DNA from 2 places in the Mobilicoccus sp. genome. Region 1 is predicted to be linked to the other one. Evidence: riboswitches for the same ligand, from Rfam matches in the RefSeq annotation. Region 1 holds a riboswitch; the other holds the start of a gene.
The links. A riboswitch is a leader RNA that binds a small molecule or an ion and turns the genes downstream of it on or off. The one in region 1 is predicted to bind cobalamin.
Positions count from the first base shown of each region.

Region 2: linked by a shared signal. The riboswitch ahead of RT054_RS12150 (hypothetical protein) and the one ahead of RT054_RS08085 (hypothetical protein) in region 1 are both predicted to bind cobalamin.

Region 1 covers NZ_DAMBGD010000008.1:35,399-42,927, reverse strand. Annotated here, with positions in the region: gene pabB (aminodeoxychorismate synthase component I) at 1-843, shown strand, start outside; gene RT054_RS08090 (aminotransferase class IV) at 840-1,688, shown strand; gene RT054_RS08085 (hypothetical protein) at 1,946-2,362, opposite strand; cobalamin riboswitch at 2,482-2,708, opposite strand; gene RT054_RS08080 (alpha/beta fold hydrolase) at 2,725-4,008, shown strand; gene RT054_RS08075 (rhodanese-like domain-containing protein) at 4,279-4,866, shown strand; gene RT054_RS08070 (MarR family transcriptional regulator) at 5,038-5,496, shown strand; gene RT054_RS08065 (hypothetical protein) at 5,707-6,771, shown strand; gene cydC (thiol reductant ABC exporter subunit CydC) at 6,932-7,529, opposite strand, start outside.
Region 2 covers NZ_DAMBGD010000015.1:81,405-88,933, reverse strand. Annotated here, with positions in the region: gene RT054_RS12165 (type I restriction endonuclease subunit R) at 1-2,299, shown strand, start outside; gene RT054_RS12160 (DUF4433 domain-containing protein) at 2,299-2,940, shown strand; gene RT054_RS12155 (macro domain-containing protein) at 2,965-4,023, shown strand; cobalamin riboswitch at 5,147-5,360, shown strand; gene RT054_RS12150 (hypothetical protein) at 5,466-5,993, shown strand; gene RT054_RS12145 (methylmalonyl-CoA mutase family protein) at 6,005-7,529, shown strand, end outside.

The DNA of each region.
Region 1 (7,529 bases):
GAGGTCGACGCCGCGCCCGACCCGTTCGCCCTCTACCGGCGCCTGCGGGAGACCTCGCCGCGCCCGTTCGCCGCCTACCTCGACCTCGGCGGGACGCAGGTCCTGTCCGCCTCCCCGGAGCGGTTCCTGCGGGTCCGTCCCGAGGGTGGCGTGCGCCGCGTCGAGGCCAAACCCATCAAGGGCACGAGGCGGCGGGGAATCACGCCCGCAGAGGACGCGGCGCTCGCCGAGGAGCTGCGCACCGACGTCAAGGAGCGGGCCGAGAACCTCATGATCGTCGACCTCCTGCGCCACGACCTCTCCCGGGTGTGCACCCCGGGCACCGTCGAGGTGCCCCTGCTCTTCGACGTCGAGACCCACGCGGGGGTGCATCAGCTCGTCAGCACGATCACCGGTGACCTCGCCGCCGATCGGACACCGGTCGACGCGATCCGTGCCGCCCTGCCCGGCGGGTCGATGACCGGCGCGCCGAAGGAACGGTCGGTGCGGCTGCTGCGTGAGCTCGAGGGGGGACCGCGGGGGGTGTACTCCGGGGTCCTCGGGTACGTGTCGGTGACGGGGGTGGTCGATCTGTCGATCGTCATCCGGACCGTCGTCGCGCACGGCGGCCGGCTCACCTACGGCGTCGGCGGCGCGATCACGGCGCGCAGCGACCCGGCGGCCGAATGGCACGAGACCTCCGTCAAAGCCGGCACCCTCGCCCGGGCGCTCGACGTCGACCTCGGGCCCGTCTTCGAGGAGGATGCCGCGTTCGGAGCGCCGGGCGTCACTCCCGCCGCTCCCGACGACGACCCCGACGGAGGCCCCTCGCTCGACGAGACGAGCGAGGGGAGACCCCGGTGAGCAGCCATCGCTGGGACGGGTCACGTTTCGTCCCCCTGCCGGGTGCGGTCGACGAAGCGCGGGTCCTCGACGTGCTGCTCGCCGAGTCGTGGCGCGAGGTCGACGGCCACGTCCGGGCCCTCGAGGCGCACCGGGATCGGTTCGCCGCCTCCCTCGCGGGCCGTGCCTCGGATGCCGTCGGTGCCCCGGCCCTCGGCGGTGGCGAGGGTCTCGATGCCGCAGCGATCATCGACGCGGCCGCGGACCTCGCCTCCCTCGACGGCGAATGGTTCCCCCGTGTCCGCATCGTCGTGCGCGACGCCGGTGACGAGACCGGTCGGGAGCCGGGACGCGAGGGGGACGCGACGCCGATCCGGGAGGTGCTCCTCGACGTCCGGCCGGGTCCGCCGCGGCAGGCCGAGGTCGCCGTGGCCGTGCGCGACCCGGGCGACCCCCGCAGGCGCCCGCGCCACAAGGGCCCGGACCTCGCCTGGGCCGGGCGGCAGATCGCCTCGGTCCGTGAACGGGGCGCCGGGGAGGTGTTGGTGCGCGACGACGCGGGGGCCGTGCTCGAGGCGGGGTGGGCCTCGGTCCTCTGGTGGGAGGGCGAGGATCTGTGCGTTCCCGACCCCGGGCTCCCCGTGCTGCCGAGCATCACGCGCGCCCTCGTCGAGGAGCGTGCGCGGGCCGAGGGACGCACGATCCGGCCGGTCCGTGCCCTCCTCGACGCCCTCGACGGGCGGGAGGCCTGGCTCCTCAACGCCTACCAGGGACTTCGGCCGGTGACGCGATGGGTCGGGTCGACGATCACGCCGGGCACCCCGGTCCGGGCCGCCGAGTGGCGCGCCTGGCTCGACTCCTGCTGACCACCTCGTCGTCGGCCGAGACGCGCCATCACTGCCGGTGGCGGGCCGCGGCGGTCGGTGCCGGGACGCTGAGTGTCGGCGGGCCCAGGGGCGTCGGGTGTGCCGACACCGGAGCAGTGAAGGGCGGTCGTTCGGGCGCACCGAGGTGGGGACGACGCCCTCGTCCCCACCGCTCCCCGCCCCACCCGCGTGTCGGCCCGGGTGGGCGGACGGCGCGGAGGGCGGGACGGGAAGCGGTCGGGTTCGGCCGAACTCGGTCAGCCTGCTCGGCCGGACTGCTCGAGACCGGGGACGCGGACCTCGACCTGCGCCCACGGAAGGTCCGCGCTGTCGACGAAGGCCTCGATGAGTTCCTCGGTCATCTCGGGGTGTCGGGCGCGGGCGTGGGTGGCGACGACGACCTGGTCGAGGGTGATGCGTCCGTCGTGGGCCGAGCCGGCGGCGAACCCGACGAGCAGGCCGTCCTCGCTCATCGTGAGGAGTCGGAATCCGGGCTTCTCGACGCAGGAGACCAGCCAGGTCTGGGTGTCCGGCGGTGTCGCGGACCCGGTGGCGGGGACGCGGGCGTCGACGAGCTCGAGGTGGGTGAGCTGGTCGGTGATGTGGAGGGCGCTGTGCCCGGGGTAGAGCACGAACCGCACGCCGTGGCGGGCGGGCAGGGACAGGGTGTTCACGGAGATGACCTCCCGGCGATGAGGCCCCGCGGGGTGGCCGAGGACGCCGCCGCGGACGAGAGAACCCACCCGAGGGGGTGTCCTCGCCCTCCCTCGGGGCGTGGGACACGGGCGCACCGCACGGCGTGCGGTGCACTGGCAGGTCTTCGGACTCGTGGGCGCCGGGGCGTGGTGCCCCCCGCGGCGCGAGGCCGCGGTGTCCTTCACCGGCGCTTCCCAGGTGGTCGTCCCAGTGCGTCTGCCGGTGTCGTTCCCACTCACCGCTGCGGGGCAGTCCCGGATTCCCACCGGGTTCCCTCTTTCCCCTCCCGGATGGACCGGGAGGACCAGCACCGCCACCGTAGCGCGCCTACCGTGGAGGCATGAGCGACTACCTCTCCCTGCCCGGAATCCGTACGCGCGAGCACGAGATCGAGGTGCCGCTCGTGCACGGGGACCCCTCACGGGGGAGCCTCACGGTGTACGCACGGGAGGTGGCGGCACCCGACGGTCCGGACCGTCCGTACCTCGTCTACCTGCAGGGCGGTCCCGGTGGTGAGGCCCCGCGTCCGAGCGGGGTGCCGTGGGCCCCGGGGTGGCTCGAGCGGGCGTTGAAGGACTACCGCGTCCTCATGCTCGACCAGCGGGGCACCGGACGCTCGACGCCGTTCGGCGAGGCCGACCTCCGGGCCGACGCGACCGGCGACTCGGGTCACGACGGGAACCCCGTCGACACCGCCACCCTCGCCGAGCGCCTCACCCACCACCGCGCCGACGCGATCGTCGCCGACGCCGAACTCCTGCGCGAGCACCTCGGGGTGGAGCGGTGGAGCCTGCTCGGGCAGAGCTTCGGTGGGTTCACGGCGCTCGCGTACCTCTCCCGGCACGCCGACCGCCTGTCGGAGGTGTACTTCACCGGTGGCCTGCCGCCCGTCGGGCGGGGAGTCGACGAGGTGTACGCCCGGACGTACGAGGCGTTGGCGGCGAAGTCCGAGCGTTTCTACCGCCGCTACCCGGGCAGCAGGGAGCGGATGCGGGCCGTCCTCGCCGCCTGCGAGGAGGGCCGGGTGCGGCTGCCGAACGGCGACGTCGTCACGCCGCCGTGGTTCCGCACCCTCGGGCACCTGCTCGGTGGGTCGACGGGGGCGGCCTCCCTCGCCCACCTCCTCGAGGGCGACGTGCGGGCCCCGTGGTTCCGCCACGACCTCGCCTCGCTGCTGCCGTTCGGGGGTCGCAACCCGCTGTACTCGGTCGTCCACGAGTCCTGTTACGCCGACGGCGGATCCACGCGCTGGTCGGCGGCGCGCACCTACCCCGAGGCGTTCCTCGCCGACGACACCCTCCTCACCGGTGAACACGTGTACCCCTGGCACTTCGAGGTGAGCAGCGAGCTGCGGCCGTACGCCGAGCTCGCCGAGGCGATGGCGCAGGTCGAGTGGCCGCGCCTCTACGACGCCGACGCGCTCGCGAACGCCGACGTCCCTTGCGCGGCGGCGATCTACGCCCGCGACGCCTACGTCGACCCCACGTTCAGCGTCGAGACCGCCGACCTCCTGCCCCGCATGCACACGTGGATCACCGACGAGTACGAGCACGACGGCCTGCGCGCCGGGGGTGGCGCGGTGCTCGACCGCCTCATCGCCCTCGCGACGGATCGCGCGCGCTGACGTCACGCGGGCGACGACCGGGGGGCGCGACGAGAGGCACATACCCATCGGGGTATGTTGAGGTCGGCCGGCTCGCGACGTCGTTCGCCCTCGGTGGCTGACGTCGTCGGCCGCGCCCGTTCCGACCGCCCCGACGGCACCGACGGCCGGCTCACTACTCCTGCGGCGCTTCTCGGCGGCAGGCCTCCCGGCCTCGCGGCTGTGAGGATCGTCGGATCGCCCCACGCACGCCCGTCCCCGTTCCGTCCTGCCGACCCCAAGGAGAACCCCATGACCCGACCCACCGACCTCTCCGTCGCCGAGGCCCGCGCGTGGCTCGGCGACGCCGACGCCCCGGTCGTCCTCGACGTGCGCACGCCCGCCGAGTTCGCCGGGACGCACATCGACGGCGCGCTCAACGTGCCGGTGGACCTCATCGAGCGATCCGCGGCGGAGATCGGATCGCAGCTCGAGGGCGAGGTGCTCCTCGTCTGCCGTACCGACCGCCGCGCCCACGAGGCGGCCCGCCTGCTCGCCCCGACGATCGGGGGCCGCGGGCACGTGCTGGTCGGCGGCATGACCGACTGGGACAAGGCCGGGCTGCCGGTCGAGCAGGGGGAGGGCGGCCCCTGGGCGATGGAGCGGCAGGTCCGCACGGTCGCCGGCGCGCTCGCGCTCACCGGTGTCCTCGCGAGCACCGTCGCGCCCAGGGCGAAGTGGCTCTCCGGCGGCATCGGCGCCGGGCTGCTGTTCGCCGGGCTCTCCGACACCTGCGGGATGTCGAAGGTCCTCGAGAAGATGCCGTGGAACCAGCGCGACGAGGCCCCCACGGTCGAGTCGGTGACCCGCGAGCTGGCCCAGGGCGCCGCGTCCCACTGACTCCCGTGGTCGGCCACGCACGGCCGACCCGATCGACGGCCGCGCATCCCGAATGGGGTGCGCGGCCGTCTCTGCTCAGGGGGTGTGCGCCGACGACCTGCCGCCCTCATCCCCGAGTGGCCCACGTGCGCGGCGTCGGCCGCGGTGGGCGCCCGCTCCTACGATGGGAGCGTGCCCACCGACGACACCGCCGCCCTGTCCGAGGCCATCCGCGGCGTCGTTTGGGATGCGACCAGGCGCCTGCGACAGGAGTCCGAGGGCGTGACCGACGTCCCTCTCGCCCAGCAGGCCGTCCTGCGCCGGCTCGACAGCGCGCCCGGCCTCACGAGCGCCGAGCTCGCCCGCGCCGAGTTCGTGCGGCCCCAGTCGATGAACGCGACCGTCGCGGCGATGCGCCGGCAGGGGCTCCTCGAGTCGCGAGTCGGACAGGAGGACGCGCGCCGGCGAGAGCTGCGACTCACGACCGAGGGCCGCGCGGCCCTCGGGCAGGTCCGGGCGACGCGGGCCGACTGGCTGCAGGTCCGCCTCGAGGAGACCCTCACCGCGACGGAGCGCGCCGCCCTCGGGGAGGCCATCGTCCTCCTGCGGCGGGTCGTCGACGACGCGCCCTCAGGCGATCAGGGCACCTGATAATCAGATAAACTGATGAGGTAGCCTGATCGACGCGTCGGGCCGGTCCCGGCGCGTGCCGCGTCACCCCGGCCGGGCTGCCGTCGCCTCGCGGTCGACACGTCGACACCGCCGTCACGGTCGTCTCGTCGCGCCAGGCCGTGCGGTGTCGCGTACCCCGTCCGACCGAAAGGCCCCCCCATGCGCCGTGCCGCTCCCCAACCGGTCCCGATGAGAACCGTCGTCTCGCACATCGTGCCGCCCATCCTCATGGGCCTGATCATGGCGCTGGCCTACCTCGGCGGCTTCCACAAGCCCGACCCGCACGGGATCCCGGTCGCGGTCGTCGGCAATGCCGCGACTGCGGGGCCGATCGCCGCGCGGATCCAGAGCGCCACCGGTGACATGCTCGACGTCCGCACCGTGCCGAGCCGGGAGGCCGCGACGGACGAGCTCTCCTCGCTCCACCTCGCAGGGGCCTTCGTGCCGTCCCGCTCGCATCCGACGCTCCTCGCGGCGAGCGCCGCCGCCCCCTCGACCGCCCAGGCGGTGCAGGAGGTGTTCACGAAGGTCGCCGCCGCGCAGGACAAACCCCTCACGGTCTCCGACGTCGCCCCCCTGACCAGTGAGGATCCGCTCGGCCAGAACGCGTTCTTCTTCCTCGTCACCCTCTCGGTGGCCTCCTACGCGACCGCCATCGCGATCGGCGCGGCCGGGGCGACTCGCCGCTTCCGTGAGCGCCTCGGCCTCCTCGTCGCCGCCGCCGCCGTCATCGCCACGGCCCAACTCGCGGTCGCGATGGTGCTCTACGACATGTTCGCCGGGCACGGCGGCCCCGTGTGGGCACTCTCGTTCCTCTACTGCCTCATCGTGCTCGGTATCGGCGTGGGGCTGCACACCCTCGTCGGCCGGTTCAGCACCCTGTTGTTCTCGGCGGTGTTCGTCGGGCTCAACTTCACCTCCTCCGGCGGTGTCCTCGCCGCCGAGATGCAGCCCGGATTCTTCGGGTGGCTCCACGCCTTCTGGATCGGTGGCGGTTTCCTCGACGTGATGCGGCACATCGTCTACTTCCCCCACGCGACGGTCTCGCACGGCGTCGGGGTGCTCACCGGGTGGTTCCTCGCCGCGTGCGGCTGCCTCGCGCTCTCGCACCACATCCACTTCCGTCGCGAACTCGCCGAGCGGACCGCAGACGATCACGAACGCCTCCGCGAGACCCTCCGTCGGATCGGTCGCGAGGGTCTCAGCGACGAGGAGGCCCTCGCCCTCGAGCTCGAGGAGGACGTGGCGGTCTGAGCGTGTCGCGGCGCCGGCCCACCGCTGCGCCGCCGAGGCGCCCCACTCACGGTGTCTCGTCCCGACCCACGATGTCCCGCGTGCACCCCGCGCGCTGGGTGCGCAGGGAACGCCGTCACCCTCGGGCTCGCGACCGCGTGAGCACGGGGGTGACGGACGCTCAGCGACCGGGTGCGGCCTCGAGGGCGACGACGCGGGTCGCGTCGGCGAGGCCCTCGGTCCGGTGGGTGACGAGGACGACGCCGCGGTCGCGGGCCGCCGTCACGAGGTCGCCGAGGACGGCGACGGCGGTGGGGTGATCGAGGTGCGCGACCGGTTCGTCGAGGAGCATGACGGGGCGCTCCGAGAGCAGCGCGCGGGCGATGCCGAGCCGGGCGCGTTCTCCGCCGGACAGGCCCCGCCCGCCCGATCCGAGTCGCTCGTCGAGGCCGTCGGGGAACGCCGCGACGAGGTCGCCGAGGCCGGCGAGGTCGAGGGCGGCGTGGATCTCGTCGTCGGTCGCGTCCGGCCGGGCGAGTCGCAGGTTCTCGCGCAGCGAGGAGGCGAAGACGTGGACCTCGTCGTCGACGATCGCGAGGTGGGTGCGGACGTCGGCGGGGGTCTGCGCGAGGGCGTCGACCTCACCGAGGTGATAGGTGCCGTGCGTCGGGTCGAGGTGGCGCGCGAGCGTCGCGAGCAGCGTCGACTTGCCCGACCCGTTCGGCCCGACGATCCCGACGACCTCCCCGGGGGCGACGTCGAGGTCGGCGCCGGTGAGC
Region 2 (7,529 bases), on a different contig from region 1:
CTCCGGCAAGTCGATGGAGATGGAGCTGTACGCCGCCGCCGTCCACCGCACGCCCGTCCTTTCCAACCCGACGATCGTCGTCATCACCGACCGCCGCGAACTCGACGGCCAGCTCTACCACTCGTTCGCCGACAGCAGGCTGCTCCCCGAGACGCCGGTGCAGATCACGAGCCGCGCCCAGTTGCGGGCCGAACTCGACGGGCGCGCCTCGGGGGGCATCTACTTCACGACCCTGCAGAAGTTCGGGCTCACCAGGGCCGAGCGCGACGCCGGCGCGAGTCACCCCGTGCTCACCGAGCGGCGCAACGTGCTCGTCGTCGTCGACGAGGCGCACCGCAGCCACTACGACGACCTCGACGGCTACGCCGCCCACCTGCGTCACGCCCTGCCGGGTGCGTCGTTCATCGCCTTCACCGGCACGCCGATCAGCTTCGCCGAACGCGACACGCGCAAGACCTTCGGCGACTATGTCGACGTCTACGACCTCACCCGCGCTGTCGAGGACGGGGCCACCGTGCCCGTCTACTTCGAGCCCCGCCTCATCCCGCTCGCCCGCCCGGCCGACGTCACCGAGGACGTCATCGACGCCGCCGCCGACGAGGCCACCGAAGGACTCGATGCGATCGAGCGGGCGAAGGTCGAACGGTCCGTGGCGGTCATCAACGAGCTGTACGGCCACCCCGACCGCATCCGACGGCTCGCCGCCGACCTGCTCGCCCACTGGGAGCAGCGCAAGGCCGGGATGTTGCCGCAGATCGAGTCCGGCGGCAAGGCGATGATCGTCTGCGCCACCCGCGAGATCGCCGCCCGCCTCTACGAGGAGATCGTCACCCAGCGCCGCGAGGCCGGTGACGACACGTGGCATTCCGAGGCCCTCGACCGCGGCAAGGTCAAGGTCGTCTACTCCGGCACGACGACCGACCCCGACCCGATCTGCCGGCACGTGCGCCGCGGCCACGAGCAGCAGGCCATCCAGAAGCGCATCAAGTCCCCCGAGGACGAGCTCGAACTCGTCATCGTCAAGGACATGCTCCTCACCGGGTTCGACGCCCCGAGCCTGCACACCCTCTACGTCGATCGGCCGCTCAAGGGGGCGCTGCTCATGCAGACCCTCGCGCGGGTCAACCGCACGTGGCGTGGCAAGGACAACGGCCTGCTCGTCGGGTACGCCCCGCTGGTGGAGAACCTCGAGGCCGCCCTCGCCGAGTACAGCGACACCGACCGCCGCGCCAAACCCCAGGGGCGCAGGATCGACGAGGCCGTGCAGCTCGCCCTCGAGTTGCTGGCGCAGCTCGACGCGACGCTGCCGTTGGACTGGCATGCCCGGCTCCGCGCAGATCCCTCGCCTTCTGCCTACCTCAACACCGTGCTCGCCGCAGCGAACGCGCTGCTCGCGCCGGCCTCTCGCCGCGGTGAGCCGGGGGAGGACGGGGAGGAGGCGGAGACCGAATCGGTCTATGGCCGCTACCGGCGTCTGGCCGGTCAGGTATCGCGGGCGTGGGCCGTGGCCGGCGGCGCGGAGGTGCTGGAGGAGCGTCGCAACGACTTCCGGTTCCACCAAGAGGTCCGCGTCTACATCGCCAAACTGGAGGCCGAGGAGCGTCGCGCGTCCGGCCGTCCCGTGCCGGAGGACATCGCGCGGCTGTTGCGTTCGCTCATGGTGGGTCACATCGAGCCCGGTGAGGTCGTCGACATCTACGCCCGCGCGGGTATCGAGCGACCCGACCTGGGCCGCCTCACGCCGGGCGCGATCGAGGCGTTGCGGCGCAGCCCCGCCCCGAACGTCGCGATTGAGGCGTTGCGTGCGGCGCTCACCGACGACGTGCGCACCGTGACCGGCGGCAACCTCAGCCGGGAGCGGCAGTTCTCCGAACGGCTCGCCGAGCTGATGAACCGCTACGTCAACTCCCAGCTCACCGCCGCGGAGGTGTTGGAGGAGCTGATCCGCTTCGCGGCCGACGTCGCCGCCGACGCGAGCCGGGGCGAGCAGTTCGACCCGCCGCTGGCGCGCGACGAGCTGGCCCTGTACGACGCGGTCAGCCAGAACGAGGCGGCGGTGCTGCTCCAAGGGGAGGACACCCTCGCCCAGATCGCCCGCGAACTCATCGCCATCATGCGCAGCGACGTCCGCACCGACTGGACCGTGCGCGAAGACGTCCGCGCCAAACTCCGCGTCTCCATCAAGCGCCTGCTCGTCAAGTACAAGTACCCGCCCGACCAGCAACCCGAAGCCATCCGCCTCGTCGTCGAACAGATGGAAGCCCTCGCCCCGAAATACGTGGAGGGGGAGGGCGCCTGATGCTTCGCCCCATACCGACATGGGTCTACCACTTCACGCACGTCGACAACTTGCTCGCGATCGCCCGCGACGGTCTGGTGTGCGACAGCAACGCCCACGCGCCAGGTCGCCTCACGACGGAGGTTGGGGCTCGTAGCATCAAGGAACGGCGACGACACGTCTCGGTCACCTGCGGCCCGAAAGGGGTCGTCGCGGACTATGTGCCGTTCTACTTCGGGCGCCGAGGGCCGATGCTCTTCAACATTCACACCGGTCGGGTCCCCACTTATCAGGACGGCCAGGGCCCGCTCATCTACCTGTGCAGCACGGTGGAGGTCATCGAGAACCTCGGGTTGGGTTGGGCAGCATCCGATCGGAATGCCGCCATGGCACTTGCCTCGTTCACGTCAGATCCGGCCGCACTGGAAGGGCACATCGACTGGGCTCTGGTTCAGTCGAAGTTCTGGAGCAGGACCGATGATGCCCCAGACCGCCCACAACGCCACCAGGCAGAGCTCCTGGTGCATCGACGACTGCCTTGGGAGGCCATCACGTTCGTCGCGACTCGCGATGAGATGGTTCTGGACCGAGTCGAGTCCGTGCTGGGTACGCTGGCCGGACACCAGCCACGAAGGGGTGTCAGGCCCGGCTGGTACTTCTGAGGGATGACGACTACGGGAGAGACCATGGTTCGCGAGGTGTCCGGCAACCTCCTCGCCGACGATGCAGATGCCCTGGTCAACACGGTCAACACCGTCGGCGTCATGGGCAAGGGCATCGCGTTGCAGTTCAAGCGCGCCTACCCCGAGATGTTCGCCGACTACGCCCGCGCGGCCAGGGCCGGCCGGCTGGAGACCGGGCGGATGCACGTGTGGGAGACCGGCAGTCTGACCGGCCCTCGCTACATCATCAACTTCCCCACCAAACGGCACTGGAAGGCCGGCTCGAGGATGAGTGACATCGAGGCCGGTCTGGACGACCTTGTCCGCGTCGTCAAGGAGCTGGGCATTGGATCCATCGCCGTCCCGCCGCTGGGCTGCGGCAACGGAGGACTCGAGTGGGGCGACGTCGCTCCTCGCATCCACGCCGCCTTCGCCGAACTCGACGCCGTGGACGTGCGGGTATACCCGCCTGCCGGGGCTCCGCCCGCGCGAGAGATGATCGACCGCACCGCCGCACCCAGCCTCACCCCTGTCCGCGCGGCACTACTCGCGCTCATCGCCGGCTACCACGCCGCGGCCTGGGAGTGGCCCGGACTCATCGGCACCCAGAAGCTCGCCTACTTGCTGCAAGAGTCCGGTGAACCGCTCGGGCTCCACTACGCCAAGGGCCCGTACGGCCCGTACGCAGACGATCTCCGCAAGGCGCTGCGTGACATGGAGGGGCACTTCATCACCGGCTTCGGCGACGGCTCGACGTCCCCCCTCGACGCAGAGGCGCTGGAAGTCACCGAGAGCGCCCGACACCGGCTCCACGACACTGTCGTCCAGTCTCCCGACACTGCGGCCCGGACCCGGCGCGTACTCACTCTCATCAGTGGCTTCGAAGGAACCTACGACCTCGAACTGCTCGCCTCCGTTCACTGGGCCTCCGTCCACGAAGGCGCTGCGGACCCTGACGCGGCCAGCCGTATCATCCGTGACTGGACGAGCCGCAAGGCCACGCTTTTCAGTCCTGACCACGTGGCAACCGCCTGGGAGGCCCTCGAACGTGACTCCTGGCTGCGGCGACCCGCGTACGCCTGACGCGACATGGCCGGCTACGGGGACGGCGATTCCCTGGCCCCGCTGGACGCCGCTCGTCACGTGACGTCTCGGAGCTTTGCGCCGCTGTTGCGTTCGTCGCCACGCACCTCCTCACCGATGTCCTCGCCGGGGGCGTCGACGCGGCGTTTGTCATCTCCAATGACTCCGGCCTGAAGTCGCCGATCGCACGGGCCCGCGGACGCGTGCCCGTGGGCATGATGAACCCGTCTGGCGGGAACACCGCGGGTGACCTGCGCGGGAAGCCGACCGATGGTGTCGGCGGCAGCTGGTGGCGCACCCTCCGAGCGCCGGGCTTCACCACCCATCGATTGCCTGATGCCGTCGGGACGATCACGAAGCCCCCCGCAGTGGTGAGGTCGCCGGGCCGGCCGTTGCCATGGTGAGCCCGACGGGCTAGGGTGGACACATCACTCACCCGGTCCCTCGTGGGCCGGGTCTTTTTTCTGCGCGACGAGTGAATTGCGCTATCTGTGTCACCCCGGTGCTCTGATCGACTTCAGGTACTCGATCCCGGCTTGGTACAGCAGATTCAGCGCGAGCTGCTTCGTCACCTCGTACCGCTCCGCCTGGTCGGCGTGCGCCGTCATGGACGCCGTGACCGCGTCGAACGCAACGACCGGACGTGTCTGGGAGGCATCAGCGAACTACCAGGCGTCCCCGAACCACGCGCACTCATCCCGGATGACCGACTCCACGACACCGTCGTGCAGTTCACCGGCACTGCGGCCCGGACCCGGCACGTCCTTGCTCTCATCAGTGGCTTCGAAGGAACCTACGACCTCGAACTGCTCGCCTCCGTTCACTGGGCCTCCGTCCACGAAGGCGCTGCTGACCCTGACACGACACAGCCGCACCCATCCCTGACGCCCGGTTCCGGAGCCCCGCGGGTCAGGTGTCGCGAGCGTGGGCCGTGGCCGGCGGCGCGGAGGCGATGGAGGAGCCTCAGCCCTCAGCGATCGAGCCACGACGGCTCGGTCATCCAGGCCGGAGCCACTCGGGGCTGGAGCAGCGGGTCATCCGGGCGACACGCCGCGGCATGTCCCCGGGGGGATGGGGACCGAGGTCCCGAGCGGCTCGCACCCCGGACCGCATCGGATTCTCGCGCTACGGTGGTGGTGCTGGTTCTCCCGCGTCTCGCGCGGGAGTCGTAAGAGGGAATCCGGTGTGAATCCGGAGCTGCCCCGCAGCGGTGAGTGGGAACGAACGTCGTCACGAAGCACTGGGAAGACCACCTGGGAAGCGACGGCAAGTAGGAACAGCGGTCATTCCGCACCGGCCCACGAGTCCGAAGACCTGCCAGTGCGCCGCACACCCGTGCGTCGCGCCCGTGTACACCGCCTCGAGGGAAGGCCGGCACACACCGCCCGCGATGTCGCGGCGGCGGCGCCGTTCGACCCTCGGTTCCCACCGGGAGGTCAGCAATGCCCGTCGACACCGAACGCACACGACGTCTCGAGCCGTCTCATCGGGGCTTCATCGGGCCCGTGCGCCTGTCGCGCTACAACGAGGAGAGGGACGTCCTCGCCCTCACGGACGAACTCGCTCATCTCGAGGCCCAGGGCCGAGGTGCCACCGACCCCGAGCTGTCCTGGCTGAGGCCCGCGCTCGCTCGACCGGAGTTCGACCTGGTCACGGCCGGTGTCGACGGACGTCTGGCCGGGTTCGTGGCCGGGAACCTCGGGGCCGACCTCACCCTCGCGCGTCTCGTCGTGGCCTCCGCCGCGCTCGACGCGCACCCGGAGATCCCCGCGCTGCTCCTCGAGACGATCCTCGCCCACGAGGACCGCCCCTGGGCCGACATCGTCGTTGCCCGCGGGTTCGCGGGGCTGACGGTGCTGGTGGAGCAGGGCTGGGAGGTCGTGCCGACACGCGACGGCGACGCCTGCGCCGGCACGAGCAGTATTGGAACGGTCCGCCTGTCCGCGGCGCACCTCGATCACGACGCATGAACAGGCAGGCCATGGCTGACGACACGCCACTCGCGGCAGGATTCGACACCCTGACCGATGAGAACTGGCGGACCCTCGCGGCCGCCGCCCTCAACCGCAAGCGACCGCCGGAGCGGCATCTCGACGGGGACGCAGCGGTGAAGCGCCTGCTCACCCACACCGTCGACGGGCTGACGATCAGCCCGCTGTACCGCCGCTTCGAGGGCACGCTCGGTCGGCCTGGCCTCATGCCCTTCACGCGGGGCACGGCCCTGCGGGACCCGCACGCGCCTTGGGAGATCCGGCAACTCCACGCCGGCAGCGACGCCGCGGCCACCCGCAAGGCCGTGCTTCTCGACCTCGAGCGCGGCGTCACCGGTCTGTGGCTGCACACCGGCCCGGGCGCCATCGCCGTCGACGACCTGTCGACGGTCCTCTCCGGCGTCTACCTCGACCTCGCCCCGGTGACGGTGAGCGGCGTCGAGGAGGACCGCCCCGCCGCCGACGCGCTCATGGCCCTGTGGGCCGAGTGCGGACTCGCCGACGACGCCGTCTCCGGAGTCCTCGGCCACGACCCCCTCGGCCGCCACGCCCGCTCCGGCGGCGGCTCGGGCGCGGTCGACATGTCCGACCTCGTCGACGCCGGACGCACCTGCCTTTCGCGGTATCCGCAGGTCAGGGCCGGTGTCGTCGACGCCCGGCCCTACCACGACGCCGGCGCCGGTGACGTCGAGGAACTCGCCTGCGCGATCACCACCGGCATCGCCTACCTGCGCGCCTTCGAGGAGGCCGGCATCGCCCCGGCCGACGCGGTGACGCAGTGGGAGTTCCGCCTCGCCGCCACCGCCGACCAGTTCCTCACCATCGCCAAGCTCCGCGCGCTGCGACGCCTGTGGGCGCGGGTCGCCGAGTCGTGCGGCGTCCCCGAGGAGCGTCGCGGCGCCCGCCAGCACGCCGTCACCTCGTGGCGGATGCTCACCCGCGACGACCCGTGGGTGAACATGCTGCGTGGCACCGTCGCGTGCTTCGCCTCCGCCGTCGGCGGGGCCGAGGCGATCACCGTCGCCCCGTTCGACTCCGTGTGGGGCGAGCCCGAGGTGCTGCCCCGCCGCATCGCCCGCAACACCCAGATCCTCGTCGCCGAGGAGTCCAGCCTTGGGCGGGTCACCGACCCCGCGGGCGGATCCTGGTACGTCGAGTCCCTCACCGACGACCTCGCGCGCCGGGCCTGGGAATTCGTCCAGGCCATCGAGGCCGAGGGGGGCATGGCGACGGCGTTGGCCGGCAGCCTCGTCACCGACCGCATCGCCGCCGTCGCCGCCGAACGCGAGACGCGCCTGGCCCACCGCACCCAGCCGATCACCGGCGTCAGCACCTTCCCCAACATCACCGAACGCTCCCTGCGCGAGAGCGCCCCCGTCGCCGAGGGCCGCGGGGTCGACGAGCAGCCCGGACTACTGCCGCGCCGCGACGCCGAGATGTTCGAGGCGCTGCGCGACCGGTCCGCCGCGCACGAGACCGCCACCGGCACGCGTCCCGAGGCCGTCCTCGTCTGCC